2 regions of the Agrobacterium sp. GD03872 genome follow, and region 1 is predicted to be linked to the other one. Evidence: riboswitches for the same ligand, from Rfam matches in the RefSeq annotation. Region 1 holds a riboswitch; the other holds the start of a gene.
The links. A riboswitch is a leader RNA that binds a small molecule or an ion and turns the genes downstream of it on or off. The one in region 1 is predicted to bind cobalamin.

Region 1 (3,476 bases):
GGGGTCAGGTGAGAATGGGGAGAGGGGTATGTCCTCCATCTGGACGAAACTCGTCGGCGGGGCCATCGTCGCAGCGATTGCGGGCTATGGCATATTCGCCTGGGTTACCGCGCCGGAACGCCAGGCGCCGAGCCACTGGGTCAGCCTTGGCGAACCGGATCTGGCCAATGGCGAAACGCTGTTCTGGGCGGGCGGCTGCGCAAGCTGCCACGCCGCGCCCGATGCCACGGGCGAGGCGCTGTTGACGCTTGCGGGCGGGCAGGCGCTGAAAAGCCCCTTCGGCACCTTCCATGTCCCCAATATTTCCTCCGATCCGCAGCATGGCATCGGCGGCTGGACGCTGGCGGAATTCGGCGACGCCATGACGCGCGGCGTGGGCAAGAACGGCGAGCATCTCTACCCGTCCTTTCCCTATGCCTCTTATGCCCGTATGACGCAGAAGGACATCAACGATCTCTTCGGTTATCTGAAAGCCCTGCCGGCCAGCCAGAACGATGCGCCGGATCACCAGCTGCCTTTCCCCTTCAATCTGCGCATGGTGCTGGGCGGCTGGAAATTCCTGTATTTCGACCCCTCCGCACCGCCGCGCGTCGAACTTGCCAATGCCAATGCCGAATTGCTGCGCGGCCAATATCTGGTGGAAGGGCCGGGCCATTGCGGCGAATGCCACACGCCGCGCAATGCGCTCGGCGGATTCCAGACGGATAAATGGCTGGCCGGCGGTCCCAATCCGGAAGGTGAGGGCCGTATTCCGGACATTACCCCCGCCTCGCAAAGCATAGGCAGCTGGGCGGCGGCCGATATTGCCAGCTATCTGGAAACCGGCTTCACCCCGGAATTCGACAGCGTCGGCGGCTCCATGGTCAAGGTGCAGCAGAACATGGCGCATCTGACGGCCGAAGACCGCGATGCGATTGCCGCCTATCTGAAGGCCATTCCGGCGCGGTAGGGTGCGGCGGGGGCGTGCGCGCCCATTGACTCCCGCCTCCACCCGGCGGATAACAATCCTGTGATGGTTCCTTCCGGTCGTTCCGGAAGGTGAAAAGGGAACACGATAGGGAGAAATCCTCATTCGTGGCTGCCCCCGCAACTGTGAGCGGAGAGCCTGAAACGAAGTGCCACTGGCAAGCCATTTCCCGGAAACCGAGGTTTCCAATCGGGCGAGGGCGATGCCGGGAAGGTGTTTCAGGTTTTGACCCGTAAGCCAGGAGACCTGCCATCACGGAAATGTCCATGCCGGCGGGGTGTCCGGAAGAGCGGAATGTCAGGTGGCGGGATCAATGCCTTCCTGTGTCAGTCTCGTATCCCCGTGGTGAAGTGTATCGCATGCGGTCTTGCGGCTTGTGCCGTTTGGCCGCGTCCAAAGGCGCGGGGTCGCGCCGGAGAGGGGTCACCATGTCCATCAATCAGAATACGGCAAATTCGGCCGTTTCCACAAAAACAGCCAGCTTTGCGCAATCGCTGACGGCGATCGTGCTTGGCCTGTTCGTTGTCGGTTTTGTCGGCTTTTCGCCCGTGGAAGCCGTTCACAATGCCGCGCACGACACGCGGCATGCCAATGCCTTCCCCTGCCATTGAGGGGTAACGGCATGTCATCTTTTCGCAATATCGTCTTTACCGCCGTTCTCGTCGGCATTCTCGGCGGTTTGGCCGTGTCTGCCATGCAGGCTGTCAGTACCACGCCGCTCATCCTGCAGGCGGAAACCTATGAAAGCGCCGGCGAAGCGCCCCACAGCCATGATGCGCCGGCCCCCGGTGCCGCCGTTCCCGCCCATGAGCACAATGACGAGGCCTGGGCTCCGGCCGATGGCTTCGAGCGTACCGCCTATACCGTCGCCGCCAATGTCCTGACCGCCATCGGTTATGCATTGGTGCTGACCGGCCTCATTTCGCTGCGTGGCACCAGTGGCGGCTGGCGCGAAGGCCTTCTCTGGGGCGTTGCCGGCTTTGCCGCCGTCATGCTGGCCCCGATGATCGGCCTGCCGCCGGAATTGCCGGGCAGTCCGGCAGCCGCACTTGAGGCGCGGCAGATCTGGTGGCTTGCGACGGTTGCCGCAACCGCGGGCGGCATTGCGCTGATCGCGTTCCGCCGCGAACCCTGGGCCATCGTATTGGCATTGGTGTTGATCGTTGCACCGCATGTGGTCGGCGCACCCTTGCCGCCGGAAGGCGAACATGCGCTGGCGCCGCTGCCGCTGGAGCGTCAGTTCATCGTCGCCGCGACCATCACGAGCTTCGTTTTCTGGGCGCTGCTCGGGACATTGAGCGCGTTTTTCCTGAAGCGCTTCCAGTCGGCTTGAGACTATGCAGGACGCAGCGGAGTGGAGTGAGGAACTCGATGCGCTGCGTTTTGCCGTACCTGGTCACGGCGCTTTCTGCGCCGTGCACCGTCTTGCCTTCAAGGCGGTCCTTGGGGCGACCCCGGATCGCGAGGTGGCTCTCGCCTGTTTTCATGAACACGAAGCCGCTTTTATCGCTGCGGCGCTCAGCAAGATCAAACGTGCAAATTTACCCGCCGGCCGCAGCCTGCATCTGAACAGCCGCGATATTCGCCGGGCGATTGCCGGGGAGAACGGCGATCATGCGGCGCGTGTTTGCCGCGTACTTGATCGGCGATAATCATTGCCGTTTTCACGTCCGTCATCCCGGCCCTGAGCCGGGATCCAGCCAGCCCAAGTCCTTGGGCTGAAAGGACTCTTTTCGCCGCGCAGACGCGCGTCGGCTGGATTCCGGCTCAAGGCCGGAATGACGGGGAGTAGAGGGAGCGCAAACAACCGAGACGGCTATGCCTCACCGATGCTCCGCCGCAAAAACCTGGAGTTCCGCCTCGGCTTCCGGACCAAAGAGGCCGAGGTGTTTCAGGATTTCCACAGCGAAACTGACCGGCGCGCTGCCGGCGGCGGTGACGATGCCGCCATCGCTGACCGCTTTCGGCTGGTCGCGATAAAGCGCCTCGCCGCCATAGGCAGGATAGGCCTTGTGCGATGCCAGCGAATTGCCGGTATGGGCGACGCCGTTCAGGACGCCCGTGCCGCCGAGCGCGCTTGCCGCCGCGCAGATGCCGGCCACCAGCCGGTCCCTGTCGCGAAACCGGTGCACCAGCCCGCCAAGATCGACAGCGGTTCCCTTTTCCCAGCTGAGACCGCCGGGAATGATGAGAGCGTCGACATTCTCGGGATCGAGCGCGCCATAGGACGTGTCAGGCGTCACCTTCAGCCCGCCCATCGAGATCACCGGCGCACCATCGGGAGTGGCGTAGACGATCTCGACGCCGAGATAGCTGCGCGCCGCCGCCGCAAGCAGGGCCGGTTCCCAGTCCGCAAAATCCTGCGCCAGCGCAATGGCGATCCGTGTCATGGCCGTCTCCGTGGTTTTTAATCAGGCGATGGACTGCATGTAGCGCATGCCGGTGACCGGCCGGGGCGCGAAATCCATGTTTTCGTAGAAACGATGTGCCGCGACATTACCTGTTGTGG
Region 2 (3,476 bases), on a different contig from region 1:
AAAATGCAGGTCGTGGGCGGATAATTTCATGAACGCCCCCTCTTCTGACCGAGAATGAAGGCAAAGGCGGGCGCACCGACGAGGGCCGTGATGACGCCGATGGGCAGCACCTGTCCCGGAATGACGATGCGCGAGAGAATATCCGCGACGATCATGAAAACCGCGCCGGTTAGCGCCGTTACCGGCAGCAAGATGCCGTGGCGAACGCCGACGAAGATACGCGCGGCATGCGGAATGACGAGGCCCACGAAGCCAATGGAGCCGACCAGCGACACCATTGCAGCCGTCATGATCGCCGAAACGGAGATCAGCGCGGCATAGACCCAGCGTACCGGAATGCCGAGCGAGGCAGCGGCCTGACCGCCGAAGGCGAAGGCATCGAGCGCCCGGGCATACCAGAGGCATACGGCAAGTCCTGCGAGGCTGACCGGCAGCGCCAGCCAGACATCCGGCCAGCGCACGCCCGAGAGGTTGCCCAGCAGCCAGAACATGATGCCGCGCGCCTGTTCAGCATTGGCGGATTTAGTGACGATGAAAGAGGTCATGGCGTTGAACAGCTGTGAGCCGGCCACCCCCGCCAGAATGATGGCGCTGTTGCCGTGTCCCGCCCGCACGGCCAGAAGACTGACCAGCGAAAACGCAACAAAAGCGCCGATAAGCGCACCGGCGGGCATCGTCAGGAACCCCGCGCCGAAACCCAGAAGCGCAACAGCGACGGCGCCAGTGGAGGCGCCGGCGGAAATGCCGAGAATATAAGGATCGGCGAGCGGATTGCGCAGCAGCGATTGCAGCACCGCGCCAGCGAGCGCCAGCGAAGCACCGCAACAGGCCGCAACGACCGCACGGCTGAGACGGTAACTCCAGACGATACCCTCATCCAGCGGCTCCAGCGGATAACCGGCATGGAAGACACGGTTGGCGATGGTTTTCGCCACGACATCGAAAGGAATGGCGGTCTCGCCGATGGCCGCCCCGGCCATCAGCGCGACGAGCAGCAGGGCGAGCGCGGCAAGAGCCAGCCCCGCCCTGCCGAGATGGACGGAGAGACCGTTCACTTGGCGAGACCGGCAGCCGAAATCGCTTCAGCCAGCGTTTCGATGCCTTCAATGGTGCGGATGGTGGGGTTCATCGCCTGCGCATCCATTTCGAACACACGACCTTCCTTGACGGCAGGCATGATGCTGGCCACGGGATCGGTGGCGAGGAACTTCAGCTTGACGGCGACATCATCCGCGGGGAAACGACGGCGATCCATCTTGCCGGCGACGATGATGGACGGATTGGCCTTGGCGATGGTTTCCCAGCCGACGGTCGGCCATTCTTCATCGCTTTCGATGACATTCTTCAGCCCCAGCGCGGACATGATGTAACCGGGCGCGCCGTTGCGGCCGGCCACATAGGGATCGATATCCAGCTCGGCGCTCGAGAACCAGAAGACGGCCGAAAGCTTGCCGTTGGCGGAGGCGATCTTGGCGCGGGCGGCATCTTCACGCTTCTTCAGGTCGGCAACGACCTCTTCACCGCGATCCTGCACGTTGAAGATTTTGGCGAGATCGCGAATTTCCTGATAGATCAGTTCCATGGTGAAACCGGTGTTGCGCACGCCGTCGCCGCCGCCGGAATTGTCCTTGCCCATGCAATCGGCGGGCGAGGTATAGACGGGAATGCCGAGTTCGGCAAATTGCGCCGGCGTTCCGACAACGCCTTCGGGGCCGATCTGCCACTGGAACTGCGTCGTCACGAGGTCGGGTCTCTTGCCGACGACCGCCTCGAAGCTCGGATCGTTATCGGCCAGTCGCTCGACCCTGGCATTGGCTTCCTCGTAACCCTTCAGAACCGGGCCGATCCACAGCGCGGTGCCGACCACCTTGTCGGCGAGGCCGAGCAGGTAAAGAACCTCGGTCGTGCTCTGGCCGACGGACACGGTGCGGGCGGGTGCCTGCTTGAAGGTGATCTCCTGACCGCAGCTGTTGATCGTCAGGGGATAGGTGGTTTCGGCAGCGTAAGCGTTGGCAACAGGCAAAACCGCAAGCGCGGCGGCCAGAAAACCGGCATGGGCCGGCAGGCGTCTAGAATGAAACATGTGTTCTCCAGTCGAAAGTAAAACTTATTCCAGAGCAGCAGGCGTCAGAACGCGCAGCAACAGCGGGACGTCTTGTACGGAGAACGGGCATAGGACGCAAACGAAATGTTATGAAATAACATTACAATCTCCTCCTCCGGGCTTCCCCGCCCGTAACGATGGTTTATATTTTGACGGCAGGTCTCCTGGCTCACGGATTTACGTCACTCATCTGCCTTCCCGCATTCCGGAGAATACAGTGGCACGACGCCTTGAGCGTCACGGGGATGAACGACAATCCGCTTACAGTTGCGGGGGCAGCCACGGCATTGGGCGAAAAAGATCGCCCGCACCATGTTCCCTATTAATCCCTTCGCCTTTCGGCTGCAGGAACCGTCGCTTTCTCACATAAGGGGCAAGAGGCGGGGCGTCAATTGCGATAGTGCCGCACCTCAGCACAAAGACGGGCCTGCCAGGGCGAAAATCTTTGCGGAACCGGAGCCTGCCGGTTGCGGCGCGCCTTTCGACATGGTGGTGAGCGTTTCGATCACCACCAGCCCGGATTGCGCCAGGAACTCGGTCAGAAGACCGCTATCCCGCACGGCATCGAGACGGACAAGCTGATCGCCGAGATCGGAAAAATGCCGCCTCACCAGCGCAATCGCATCCACCTCGTCACCGGCAACGACCGGGCCGACAATATGGCCCCGCCCCGCAGCACGCCGCAATGCAAAGGCGGCAAGACGATCGGCCTCGAACAGGCCGTAACCCGTATTTTCCCGGAGAAGGCGTTGCAGGACGCCCCGGCGGGAAGCACCGAAAGCCGCCCGATCCAGATCCGCCACAGCGGACAAATGATCCTCGGACAGCGGCTCGATTCTCTGTTTTCTTCCAAGCGTCGGCATCTCGGCAGGGCAGCGCGCCTTGCCGCGCAGGAGATGTACTTTCTCCGTATCTCCGGAAAAACCCAGCCGTGCGAAAAGCCGTCGCGAGGCTTCCGTGGCGTTCAACCGCAGGGCGGCGTCAGGGTAACCCGCAATGAGTTGGCCCACCAGCCATGGCGCAACGCCCTGCCCCTGCAAACGCGGGGAAACGATGACCATGCCGACCGTCGCGAAACCCTCATCATAAGGAAACAGCATTGCCGTTGCGACAAGGCGATCGATTTCGTCAAGCGCGGCAAGGCCGACGCCGCACTGCCGCAGGAAACACCATTCATTCGCGTGATATCGCCATCCGACAGCCATGGACAAAGCATGCAGATGATCGGCCTCTACATCGGCGATATCCACTGTCCGCAACTCGAAACTATCGACTTTGAGCAGCTCCATGACAAACGGCTCTCATTCCCTCCGGCGCGGAACATTGATCCCGGCAGCCCAGCTCACGACATCCGAAGATAACCAGCCTTGCC

Region 2: it holds a riboswitch for cobalamin, as region 1 does, so the genes downstream of both, N5D22_RS03660 (ABC transporter substrate-binding protein) here and N5D22_RS25440 (CbtB domain-containing protein) in region 1, are expected to answer to the same signal.

The regions. Positions count from the first base shown of each region.
Region 1 is NZ_JAOCCY010000023.1:49,244-52,719, forward strand. Features, by position in the region: gene N5D22_RS25435 (cytochrome c) at 29-949, shown strand; cobalamin riboswitch at 997-1,236, shown strand; gene N5D22_RS25440 (CbtB domain-containing protein) at 1,396-1,578, shown strand; gene N5D22_RS25445 (CbtA family protein) at 1,590-2,300, shown strand; gene N5D22_RS25450 (hypothetical protein) at 2,305-2,619, shown strand; gene N5D22_RS25455 (glutamine amidotransferase) at 2,791-3,357, opposite strand; gene N5D22_RS25460 (GNAT family N-acetyltransferase) at 3,379-3,476, opposite strand, start outside.
Region 2 is NZ_JAOCCY010000001.1:752,412-755,887, reverse strand. Features, by position in the region: gene N5D22_RS03670 (ABC transporter ATP-binding protein) at 1-30, opposite strand, end outside; gene N5D22_RS03665 (iron ABC transporter permease) at 27-1,055, opposite strand; gene N5D22_RS03660 (ABC transporter substrate-binding protein) at 1,052-2,083, opposite strand; cobalamin riboswitch at 2,241-2,475, opposite strand; gene N5D22_RS03655 (GNAT family N-acetyltransferase) at 2,515-3,393, opposite strand.